DNA from 3 places in the Microvirgula sp. AG722 genome. Region 2 is predicted to be linked to each of the others. Evidence: predicted binding sites of a transcription regulator. Region 2 holds the regulator's gene; each other region holds the start of a gene.

Region 1 (4,167 bases), on a different contig from region 2:
CGTTCGACGGCGGCGGGCTGAGTATCGGCAATGGCGGCCGCATCGCGGCCGGCACGCTGTCCGGCAGCGGCCTGCTGACCCTGACCGGTGGCGAGCTGCGGCTGGAGGGTGCCAATCCTGCGCTGGCGGTAACGACGCAGATCGCGGCAGGCGCCAGCGCAGTCGTGGACGATGTCGGCGGGCTGGGACGCGGCGGCATTTTCAACGATGGCACGCTGCGCTTCGACGCGGCAAATGGCGTGCTGTCCAATGCGCTGGATGGCCGGGGGGATGTGCAACTGGTGCAGAGCGGCCTGACGCTGTCCGGCGCCAATGACGGCTTTGCCGGTCGCTTCGACATCGATGCCGACAGCCGGCTGACCGTGACCGACACGCGACAGCTCGGCAGCGCCAGTGTGACGGATGAGGGTGTGCTGCTTCTCGACGTTGCCGGTGAGGGACGGCTGCTGAATGCGCTGACCGGGGCCGGCGAACTGGTTAAGCGCGGCAGCGGTGTCGTGCTGGCCGGGCAGGGGCTCGATCACCGTGGCGGTACCCGCATCGAGGGCGGCGGACTGCTGCTGGACAATGCCGCCGCGACGCTGGGGGGCGGCGGCCCGGTCACGGTTGCCGGCGGGGCGGTGCTGGGTGGCTACGGCGTCGTGGTCGGCGATGTCGGCAACGACGGCTATCTGGTGGTGGCTGACGCTGCGACGCGGCTGTCCGGGACCGGCAGACTGGAAATCCGCGGGGCGCTGGACAACCGGGGCGGCATCCTGCTCGGCGGTGCCGGTGTCGGCAATGCGCTGGTGCTGCAAGGTGACTACCGTGGCACCGGCTCTGCCTGGCTGCGGGTTCATGCCCGGCTGGACGGCGATGATTCGCCGGCTGACCGCGTACTGCTGGATGGCGGTCGCGCCAGTGGCGAGACCGCACTGCAGGTAGTCAATGTCGGTGGTGCCGGTGCCCAGACCCGGGGCGATGGCATCCTGCTGATCGAAACCGGCAACGGGGGGCAAACCGGGGCCCAGGCGTTCCGGCTCGACGCGCCGGTACTGGCCGGTCCGTACGCCTACCGCCTGTATCGCGGCGGCCAGGGGGCCGGTACGGCGGACAACTGGTATCTGCGTTCGGAGCGCAGCGATGAGGCGGATACGCCGGATGATGGCAAAAGACCCGACTACCGCGGTGAAACCTCGCTGTATGCCGTCGTGCCGGCCATGGCGCTGGCCTATGGCCAGACGATGCTGGCGACGCGCGAGGTCCGGGCGACGAATCTGGCCACCACCCGGCCGTTGCCGGCGGCCTGGGGGCGGGCGATCAACGAGGCGGGCCACTACGATGGCGGCGGCATACTGGCGAACGGGCCGCGGTATGCGAGCGAGTTGCAGGCACTGCAGGCTGGTCATGACCTGCTGCTCCGTCATGGGCGGGACGGCTCGGTGCTGCGTGGCGGGTTGTATCTGGCCATCGGCCAGGCCAGCGCCACCGTCGATCACGATGACGGTCGTCGTGCCGGCCATGACCAGCTCGACGGGCGCACGCTGGGCGGCTACTGGAACTGGCAGGCCGACAGCGGGGCCTATGTCGATGCCGTGGCCCAGGCCAGTCAATACCGCGTGCGTTCCGTCTCCGCCCAGGTGCGGCCGCTGCACAGCCGCGGCCATGGCGGCGCAGTGTCACTGGAGGCCGGCTTCCCGCTGCGGGTCGACCCGTCCTGGCGGCTGACGCCTCAGGTCCGGCTGAGCTACCAGCGCATCCGGCTGGACGCGGCGTCCGATGGTGCGGCCCAGGTCCGCTTCGGCGGGATGGAGTCGCTGCAGACCCGGGTCGGTCTGCTCGGCGAGCATGCGGCATCGCCGTCGTCATCGGTCTGGGTTCGTGCCGGGCTGGGCCGGGAGTCCGCCGCCAGGCCGGGCGCATCCTTCTCTTCCGACAACGGCTATCTTCCGTTCCGGACCGGCATGCGCGGCATGCTGGCCGATGCCGGGGCCGGTCTGGACATCCGGCTGGGCAAACAAACCAGCGTGCGCGGCAGCCTGGACTGGCAGGGTGCACCGGGCGGCCACGGCGGTGCCCGCCGTGCCGAACTCGTCATGCACATGAGCTGGTAGCGCAGTGCGGCGGCCGTTCGCCGCAATTTTTTTGCCCGCCAACCCTTGAAAAGCCCTTTCCTCGCCCATACCATTGGCACTCGCAACGGACGAGTGCCAGTCGCTCGTGCCAAATCGCTGATTTTTTTAGTGTTTTCTGATTGTTTCAGATAACTACTCGAGTACAGGAGAGTTTTTCCATGGTAATCCGCCCCCTGCATGACCGTGTTGTGATCAAACGCCTCGAAGCCGAAGAGAAAACCGCTTCGGGCATCGTGTTGCCGGGCAACGCGGCAGAAAAGCCGGACATGGGTGAAGTCGTCGCCGCCGGCAATGGCAAGATTCTGGAAAACGGCGAACGCCGTCCGCTGGAGCTCAAGAAGGGCGACAAGGTCATCTTCGGCAAGTACGCCGGCCAGACCGTCAAGGTTGACGGCGAAGAGCTGCTGGTGATGCGCGAAGAAGACGTGATGGGCATCGTCGAGTAATCGACCCGGTCCCGTCCCGTTGTCCCGATCCAATTTCCTGGAGTAAAAGAACATGGCTGCAAAAGACGTAAAATTCGGTGATTCCGCTCGTGCCAAGATGGTCATTGGTGTCAACGTGCTGGCTGACGCCGTCAAGGTGACCCTGGGCCCGAAGGGCCGCAATGTGGTGCTGGAGCGCAGCTTCGGCTCGCCGACCATCACCAAGGACGGTGTGTCGGTCGCCAAGGAAATCGAACTGAAGGACCGCTTCGAAAACATGGGCGCGCAAATGGTCAAGGAAGTGGCTTCCAAGACCAACGACGTTGCCGGTGACGGCACCACCACCGCGACCGTGCTGGCCCAGGCCGTCGTGCAGGAAGGCATGAAGTACGTTGCCGCCGGCATGAACCCGATGGACCTGAAGCGCGGCATCGACAAGGCGGTCATCGCCATCGTTGAAGAACTGAAAAAAATCTCCAAGCCGTGCGCGACCGGCAAGGAAATCGCCCAGGTCGGCGCGATTTCGGCCAACAGCGACAGCGTGATCGGTGAAAAGATCGCCGCCGCGATGGAAAAGGTCGGCAAGGAAGGCGTGATCACCGTTGAAGACGGCTCGGGCCTGGAAGACGAACTCGACGTGGTCGAAGGCATGCAGTTCGACCGCGGCTACCTGAGCCCGTACTTCATCAACCAGCCGGAAAAACAGATCGCCCAGCTCGACAACCCGTTCGTGCTGCTGTTCGACAAGAAGATCTCGAACATCCGCGACCTGCTGCCGGTGCTGGAACAGGTGGCCAAGTCGGGCCGTCCGCTGCTGATCATCGCTGAAGACGTCGATGGTGAAGCGCTGGCTACCCTGGTGGTCAACAACATCCGCGGCATCCTGAAGACCGTGGCCGTCAAGGCACCGGGCTTCGGCGACCGTCGCAAGGCCATGCTGGAAGACATCGCCATCCTGACCGGCGGCACCGTGATCGCCGAAGAAGTCGGCCTGACGCTGGAAAAGGCCACGCTGGAACAGCTGGGCCAGGCCAAGCGCGTCGAAATCGGCAAGGAAAACACCACGCTGATCGACGGTGCCGGCCAGGAAGCCGCCATCAAGGCGCGTGTCGACCAGATCCGCAAGCAGATCGAAGAAGCGACCAGCGACTACGACCGCGAAAAGCTGCAGGAACGCGTGGCCAAGCTGGCCGGCGGCGTGGCCGTGATCAAGGTCGGTGCCGCGACCGAAGTCGAAATGAAGGAAAAGAAGGCCCGCGTCGAAGACGCGCTGCACGCGACCCGTGCCGCCGTTGAAGAAGGCATCGTTCCTGGCGGCGGCGTGGCCCTGCTGCGCGCCCGTGGCAACCTGAGCAACCTGAAGGGCAGCAATGCCGAACAGGACGCCGGTATCCAGATCGTGCTGAAGGCGATCGAAGCTCCGCTGCGCCAGATCGTCGCCAACGCCGGCGACGAGCCGAGCGTGGTGGTGAGCAAGGTCTACGAAGGCAAGGGCAACTTCGGTTTCAACGCCGCCACCGGCGAATACGGTGACGTGGTTGAAATGGGTGTGCTCGATCCGACCAAGGTGACCCGCAGCGCGCTGCAACACGCCGCCTCGATCGCCGGCCTGATGCTGACCACCGATT
Region 2 (4,167 bases):
CAGTGCCGCGATGCCGGCATGCAGGTCTGGATTTTCGGCTCGGGCAAGGACCGGGACATCGCCGACGAAATCGTGCGTCTGGCCGGCGAGGACAGTGTGGTCAACCTGTGCGGCGTGACCCAGCTTGACGAGGCCATCGACCTGCTGTCGCTGGCGCAGGTCGCCATCTGCAACGACTCCGGCCTGATGCATATCGCCGCGGCCCTGGACCTGCCGCTGGTCGCCATCTATGGCAGCTCCAGCCCCGACTTCACCCCGCCGCTGTCCGAACATGCCGAGATCGTGACCCTCAGCCTCGATTGCAGCCCGTGCTTCGAGCGCGTCTGTCCGCTCGGCCATATGGACTGCCTCAACAAGCTGGGGGCCGATATGGTATGGTCCGCACTCGATCAAGCCATTGCCAGAAAAACGAATGATTTTGCCCGTCCAGGACGATAACAGCCGTAAATCCGAACTGGTGCGCGTCGCCGCCGGTCTGTTCCGCGACCGCGGTTTCGAACGCACTACCGTCCGTGATATCGGCAATGCCGTCGGGCTCCAGTCGGGCAGTCTGTTCTATCATTTCCGCACCAAGGAAGAGATCCTGGTCGCGGTGATGGCGCTCGGCATCACCAGCACCACCGAGCAGCTGCGCGCCGCGCTGGCGGCGGCGACGTCGCCGCGCGAGAAAGTGGCTGCCCTGGTCAACGTTCACCTGCACTCGCTGCTCGGTGAAAACCAGGCCGCACTGGAAGTGATGCTGTACGAATGGCGCAGCGTATCGCCGGAACAGAAACCGGGCCTGATCGTGCTGCGCGACCGCTACGAGGACCTGTGGCAGTCGGCGCTGGAAGAAGCCGTCGCCGCCGGCCTGATCCGCGCCGAAGACCCGCGCCTGCTGCGCCGCATGGTGCTGGGCTCACTGCAGTGGAGCGTGCAGTGGTACAAGCGCGACGGCGACCTCAGCGTCGAGCAGCTGGCACAGCAGATGCTCGACATCCTGTTGCCGCCGCCGGACGGCCAGTAAGCGCTAGCGCGGTTTGCGGTCCCGCGTCTCATAGCCGCGTGCCTCGACCGCACGGCGCAGCTCGCCGACACCGATATCGACCAGCGCCGGCGCACCGGTCAGGCCGAACTCGATATGCGGCGGCAGGTCGGCGGTGCCGAAGCTCGGCAGGCACGACAGGCGCAGCGCCGGGTAGCGGGCGACCATCTCCTCCATCAGCCCGATCAGGTCGCCTTCGCGCGCCTGCAGGGCGACAAAGCCGCGTTCGACATCCGGTTCATCATTGAACAGCCCCCGGTAATGGGTATCGAGCACCCACTCGATCATCGGCCATGCCATGCTCGGAAACCCCGGCACGAAGTGATGATTGCCGACGCTGAAGCCCGGAATCTGGTTGACCGGGTTCGGAATCAGCCGGCTGCCGGTCGGAAAATCGACCATGTGAATCCGGTGCGGATAGGCCTCCTCGCCAAAACGCGCCTCAAGAATCGCACGGCCGTCGGCATGCGTTTCCAGCTCCACGCCGGCCGCCGCCGCTGCGCAGGCCCGGGTGTAATCGTCCGGCGTGGCGCCGATGCCGCCAAAGCTGAACACCAGATCGTCCCCTGCCAGCGTGCGCTTGAGCGTCGCGGTAATGGCCTCCGGGGAGTCCGCCAGATACTCGGCCCAGTGGAGCCGCATGCCGCGTGCGGCCAGAATGTGGATCAGCGCCTGCAGATGCTTGTCCTGCCGCTTGCCGGACAACAGTTCGTCGCCGATGATGATTGCGCCTACCTTCATGAGGTCGACTCCGTGGCCGTGAATGGAGCGGGCAATCTATCTCTCCCGGTCTTTCCTGACAATGACCTGTCCCGATTCCCTCACCGTCGCGTAAAATCCCTGCATGCTCAATGAACGCGCGCAACGCCTGCTCAAATCGCTTGTCGAACGCTATATCGCTGACGGCCAGCCGGTCGGTTCGCGGACGCTGACCCAGATTTCCGGTCTCGACATCAGCCCGGCGACCATCCGCAACATCATGGCCGACCTGGAGTCGATGGGACTGATCGTCAGCCCGCACACCTCCGCCGGACGGGTACCGACCGCCAGGGGTTATCGCGTGTTCGTCGACAACCTGCTGACCATCCAGCCGATCGACCATATCGCCCGCCAGCAGATGGAACACGAGCTGCACCCCGACAGCCCGGCGCGGCTGGTCGCCGCCGCCTCGCAACTGCTGTCCGACCTGACCCATTTCGCCAGCGTGGTGGTCACGCCGCAGCGTGCCGACATGGCCTTCCGCCAGATCGAATTCCTGCATCTGTCCGACCGCCGCGTGCTGCTGATCATCGTCACCCAGCTTGGCGATGTGCAGAACCATTTGCTGTTCACCGAACGCGACTACACCGCATCCGAACTGACCGAGGCGGCCAATTTCCTCAATCGCCACTACGCCGGCCAGTCGCTCGCCACCATCACTGTCGAACTGGAAAGCGAACTGGCCCGGCTGCAGGGGCATATCGCCCGGCTGATGAGTGCGGCCATCGATGCCGGCAAGAACTCGCTGAACAGCCAGGCCGACACGGTCGTGGTCAGTGGCGAACGCAATCTGCTGACCATCGACGAACTGACCAGCGACCTCGGTTCGCTGCGTCAGCTGTTCGACATGTTCGAGCACAAGACCGAACTGCTGCGTCTGCTGAGCCAGAGCCGCGGCGCCCAGGGCGTGCAGCTGTTCATCGGCGACGAATCCGGCGTCCACACGCTGGACGGCTGTTCGGTGGTCACCGCACCGTATTCGATCAATGGCCAGCTGGTCGGCACGCTGGGCGTGATCGGCCCGACACGCATGGCCTACGAACGGGTGATCCCGATCGTCGACATCACCGCCCGGCTGGTGTCCGGCGCGCTGTCCCACTCCTGAATTCCCTTTGACCGGCGCCGATGGCGCCATTCCGACAGGATGCTGTAATGAAACGTCTGCTGCTCCCCGCCCTCTTCGCGCTCGCCGCCCCCGCCTTCGCCGACGAGGCGCTGCTCGCCCGTCCCGAGGCCCAGGCCTTCGTGGAGCGCACGGCCAGAGAGCAGGGACTCGACCGCGCGGCAGTGGCCGACGCACTGCGCCAGGCCGTGATCAAGCCGAACATCGTCGGCATTCTCGACCGCCCGAGCACCGCCCGGCCGTGGTACCAGTTTCGCCCGGCCCACGTGAACACCCGGCTCGCCAGCGAAGGCGCCGCCTTCTGGCAACAGAACGCGAGCTGGCTGGAACTGGCGGAGAACCGCTACCAGGTCGACCCGGCGGTCATTGTCGCCATCATCGGCATCGAGACCGGCTATGGCCGCAACATGGGCAGCTTCCGCGTGCTCGACGCGCTGGCCACCATCGGCTTCAACTACCCGCGCCGCGCCGACTACTTCCAGGGCGAACTGTCCGCCTTCCTGCGCCTGGCACGCGACGAGAACGGTGATCCGACCTCGTTCAAGGGATCGTACGCCGGCGCGATGGGCATGCCGCAGTTCATGCCGTCCAGCTTCCGCAAATGGGCGGTGGACCTGAACGGCGATGGCAAGCGCGATATCTGGAGCACACCGGCCGATGCCATCGGCTCGGTCGCCAACTACCTGCAGCAGCACGGCTGGCAGCACGGCGCCGACATCCTGCTGCCGGCCGCACTGCCGGCCGGCCTCGCCGATACACTGGCGGCCGACAAGTTCAACCTGCACTACAGCGTTGGCGAACTGAAGAAAATGGGGGTGCAGATCGACGCCGATATCGCCGACCCGGTGCTCGGCGTGGTGTTCCCGCTGGAAGTTTCCGCCGGCAACACCCAGTATTGGCTCGGTTTGCAGAATTTCTACACCATCACCCGCTACAACAAGAGCACGCTGTATGCGACTGCTGTCGCCCAGCTGTCGCAGGACATCGCCCAGCGGCGCGGCGCGCAACTCGCCGTGCAATAAGTGGCGGTCAACACCTGCAGGAAGGTTATCTTCCTGCAGGTCATATAGCGGATGAAATTTACAGTTCAGATTTATCTGTCGAATAAACAAGTTCCATCTTTATCAGACCGGGCAATTCCAATTGGAAACTCAGAATTAGCCCACACAAAAACAGAACTCCATCCACTTCATCCCGCCTGCCCCGGATACTGAACACCTTCTTTTCCATTTCTGCTTTCCAGCCATATGCGGAACGACAA
Region 3 (4,167 bases), on a different contig from region 2:
TGCAGATCGGCCCAGGCCTGGCGGGTGTAGGCGAGGTTGATCGTGTGCCAGGTCGCCAGATGGAAGAAGATGCCGGACGGAATCTCGGCGCCATTCTTCATCCGCGAGCGGTAACCGAGGTGCGGCATCATGCCGCCGAGACTGAGCGCACGGTCGAAGTCAGTGCCGCCGATATGCACGCCGGCATTGCCGAGCAGATCGTCCGCCCGTTCCGAACGGGCCGAGCGTTCCGGCGACAGCCGCACCAGCGAGAAGTCGGCCGTGCCACCGCCGATATCGGCGATCAATACCAGCTCCTCGTGGGCCAGCGTCGTTTCATAGTGCAGCGCGGCGCCGATTGGCTCGAACTGGAAACTGACGTCGCGGAAACCGACCTGGCGGGCGATGGCTTCCAGCGTGTCCTGTGCGCGCTGGTCCGCTTCCGGATTCTCGTCGACGAAAAACACCGGCCGGCCGAAGACCGCCTGGTCGAACGGTCGCCCGGCGGCGGTCTCGGCGCGGGACTTCAGTTCACCGATAAAGGTCGCCAGCAGCTCGCGGAACGGCAGGGCGCGGCCGAGCACCTCGGTATGACCGTCTATCAGGCTGCTGCCGAGCAGGCTTTTCAGTGCCCGCATCAGCCGGCCCTCATAGCCATCGATGTACTCCGCCATCGCCGCGCGGCCGACGCTCATGCTGTCTTCGTCGGCGTTGAAGAACACGGCCGACGGCAGCGTCGGCTTGCCGTCTTCCAGTGGCAGCAGCGTGGCGACGCCCGGACGCAGCCAGCCGGCGGTGGAGTTCGAGGTGCCGAAATCGATGCCGCAGGCGCGGGCGGGTGAGAGATTCATGGTGGGAACGTCGCCGTGAAAGGGGCATGGATGCTACGCGAGCAGGCGGCGTCAGGCCAGCCCCATCGGGAGGAAGTGTCGCCAAAGTCCTTCACCTGCTGCGCGCTGCATCCGCAAATAAAAAACGCATTACACTTTGCCGTGTAATGCGTTTTTTATCGGGTGTTCTCTGGTGGACCGGATGAGGATCGAACTCACGACCTTAGCATTGCGAACGCTACGCTCTCCCAACTGAGCTACCGGCCCAACGAGGCGCTATTATACGTTTTTTGAGGTGCCGGACAAGTCCATGGACAAAATCACACCTGCCGGTTTGCCGGCTGATCGGGTCCGCATTTGCGTGGGTGACCTGACGCAGATTGAAGTGGATGTCATCGTCAATGCCGCCAATTCGGGGCTGATGGGCGGTGGCGGGGTGGATGGCGCCATCCACCGGGCCGGCGGGCCGGCCATCCTTGCCGATTGCCGGCGCCTGCGCGAGACGGTGCTGCCGGACGGACTGCCGACCGGACAGGTGGTGGAAACGACCGGGGGCCGGCTGCCGGCGCGCTATGTGCTGCATACGGTCGGACCGGTCTGGGGCCGGCATGGCGGGGATGAAGCGGCGCTGCTGGCCGCCTGCTACCGCAATGCGCTTGCACGGGCGGCGGCACTGGAGTGCGCCAGCATTGCCTTCCCGGCCATCTCGACCGGCATCTACGGCTATCCGCATGTCGATGCGGCACAGGTCGTGGCCGGGGTGCTGGCTGACTGGTGCGCGAGCATGGCCCAGCCCGAGCGCATCGTGCTGGTGTTCTTCTCCCCCCGCGACGGTGAGATATTCAGCCGGGTCAGCGGATTGCCATGGCAGTGAGTGGAAAGAAAAAAGCCCGCGAATGTGCGGGCTTTTTCGTTGATGTGGCGGCGATCAGCCGGCAACCATCGTCATCTGCATCTTCTTCAGTGCCTTGGCCTCGATCTGGCGGATGCGCTCGGCGGACACGCCGAATTCGCCCGCCAGGTCGTGCAGCGTCAGGCCGCCATCGTCCTGCAGCCAGCGCGCCTCGATGATGCGGCGGCTGCGTGCGTCGAGGCTGGCCAGGGCTTCCTCGATGCCTTCGCGCTGCAGGCGGTCATAGGCCTTGCGTTCGATTTCGCGCGTCGGCTCGCTTTCGTGGTCGGCCAGCCAGTCGATCGGCGCGTAGCCGTCTTCGTCGCCATCATCGGCCAGCAGCGCGATGTCCTGACCGGACAGCCGCGTTTCCATTTCGCGGACTTCTTCCGGCTTGACGCCGAGGTCGTCGGCGATGCGCTGCGCTTCCTTGTCCGACAGTGCCGAGAAGCCCTGCTTCATCGAGCGCAGATTGAAGAACAGCTTGCGCTGCGGCTTGGTGGTCGCGATGCGCACCAGGCGCCAGTTGCGCAGGATGAATTCGTGTATTTCGGCCTTGATCCAGTGGACGGCGAACGAGAACAGGCGCACGCCGCGGGTCGGCTCGAAGCGTTTGACCGCTTTCATCAGGCCGATATTGCCTTCCTGGATCAGGTCGGCCTGCGGCAGGCCATAGCCGGCGTAGCCGCGCGAGATCGAGACCACCACGCGCAGGTGCGACAGCACCAGTTGCCGCGCGGCTTCAAGGTCTTCGTCCTGCTGGAAGCGGGTAGCGAGTTCGAGTTCTTCCTCTTGCGTCAGCATCGGAACGCTGTTCACGGCCGCAATGTACTGATCTAGGCTGCCATTGGCAGACGGTACCGGCAGGTTCATCGTGGCATTCATCAAGTGGATATCCTCCTTCAACGCTCGATTCTAGCACTCACATCGGGAGACTGCTAAAAGCATCCGGTTTCGCCGGCCAGTCATTTTTTATCGACAACATAGCTCAAGACTATGATTGGCCAGCGCAAAAATCCAGCAGGGCAGGTCGACGGCTGTCGTCCTGCCCGGGAAACCCAGTCTGCCCACCAGGGCTTAGCCCGGACTTAATCGTCGGCGGCCGGGATCTCAGTGCGGTGTCAGCTGCCGCAGGTGGTGGTTGACCGCCAGGCGGGCGCCGAGCATGGTCAGCAGCGCGCTGGCGGCGATCAGGATGGCGATCTCGTCGGCATCGAGTGGCGCCAGCCGGGCCTGCGACCCGTACAGCGTGGCGATCTGGCCCAGCGCCGGGCTGGCCATGCTGGCGAAACCGGCCGACAGCCCCCAGGCGATCAGCGCGGCGAAAATGCCCTGCCACAGCGCGTGATACATGAACGGACGACGGATAAAGCTGTTGGTCGCACCAATCAGCTTGGCGACTTCTATCTCGTCACGCCGCGCCAGAACCTGCAGGCGGATGGTGTTGTGGGTCACCAGCACCAGCGCGACCGCCAGCACGATGCCGAGCCCGAGCAGCAGTTGCCGGCCCAGGGTCAGGATGGCGTCCAGCTTGTGCGCCCACGACGCATCGAACTGGGCCAGTTCGACCAGCGGCAGCCCGGACAGTTCGCGCTGCAGATGCTCAAGCTGCGTGGCCGGCATGTCCTTCGGCGTCACGATAAACGCATCCGGCAGCGGATTGCCGCCGAGGCCGTCCTGCATGCCGTCCAGCCCGTTGCGCGCCAGCAGCCCTTTCAGCGCCGTATCGCGGCCGACGAACTCGATGCTGGCCACGCCGGGATGCTGCTTCAGCGCCGCCTCGACCGCCTTGACGTCGGCGGTGTCGGCCGACAGTTCCATGAACAGCGTCATTTGCGGGACCGAGGTCAGCTGGCCGGCCCAGGCCGACAGGCCCTTGACCGTCTGGTACAGACCGAGCGGCAGCGACAGGGCCACGGCGAGCAGCAACAGCGTCAGCAGATTGCCGAACGGCTGGCGGAAAAAGCCGGTCAGCGCGCGGCGGGCTGACTGCCAGTTCAGGATCAGCGAGTGTTTCATGCGGCGAACGCTCCATGGGCCAGGCGGATGATGCGACGGCCATAGTCGGCCATCAGGGTTTCGTCGTGGGCGGAAATGACCACGGTGGCGCCGACCTGGTGGAAGGACTTGAACAGTTCCATGATGTCGAGCGCATAGGCGCGGTCGAGGTTGGCCGACGGCTCGTCGGCCAGCAGGATGCTGGGGCGGTGGACCACGGCGCGGGCGATGCACAGCCGCTGCTGCTCGCCACCGGACAGGCGGATCGGATTGGTCTTTTCCTTGCCGAGCAGGCCGACCTTGTCCAGCGCCGCATGAACGCGGCGGGTCGATTCGCGACGGTCGAAGCCGATAATGTCCAGCGGCAGCATCACATTGTCGAACACGCTGCGGTCGTAGAGGATCTTGTGATCCTGGAACACCACGCCGATATGCTGGCGTACGTACGGCAGCTGGCTGGCGCGCAGC

Evidence for each region. Region 2 encodes HrcA, which represses chaperone genes, less so after heat shock. Its sites were predicted from a motif close to ATTAGCACTCGNNNNNNNCGAGTGCTAAT; they were not measured.
Region 1: a site for HrcA is predicted at 2,166-2,194, ahead of groES (co-chaperone GroES). Genes of this name have one in related genera too.
Region 3: a site for HrcA is predicted at 2,616-2,644, ahead of rpoH (RNA polymerase sigma factor RpoH). Genes of this name have one in related genera too.

Annotation. Positions count from the first base shown of each region.
Region 1 covers NZ_QLTJ01000002.1:356,806-360,972, reverse strand. Annotated here, with positions in the region: gene DFO50_RS05295 (autotransporter outer membrane beta-barrel domain-containing protein) at 1-2,093, shown strand, start outside; gene groES (co-chaperone GroES) at 2,273-2,560, shown strand; gene groL (chaperonin GroEL) at 2,613-4,167, shown strand, end outside.
Region 2 covers NZ_QLTJ01000004.1:254,957-259,123, reverse strand. Annotated here, with positions in the region: gene waaF (lipopolysaccharide heptosyltransferase II) at 1-438, shown strand, start outside; gene DFO50_RS08870 (TetR/AcrR family transcriptional regulator) at 413-1,006, shown strand; gene DFO50_RS08865 (molybdopterin-binding protein) at 1,010-1,765, opposite strand; gene hrcA (heat-inducible transcriptional repressor HrcA) at 1,869-2,888, shown strand; gene mltB (lytic murein transglycosylase B) at 2,936-3,928, shown strand.
Region 3 covers NZ_QLTJ01000001.1:426,076-430,242, reverse strand. Annotated here, with positions in the region: gene DFO50_RS02025 (Hsp70 family protein) at 1-830, opposite strand, end outside; tRNA gene DFO50_RS02020 (tRNA-Ala) at 1,001-1,076, opposite strand; gene DFO50_RS02015 (O-acetyl-ADP-ribose deacetylase) at 1,120-1,683, shown strand; gene rpoH (RNA polymerase sigma factor RpoH) at 1,738-2,586, opposite strand; gene ftsX (permease-like cell division protein FtsX) at 2,812-3,720, opposite strand; gene ftsE (cell division ATP-binding protein FtsE) at 3,717-4,167, opposite strand, start outside.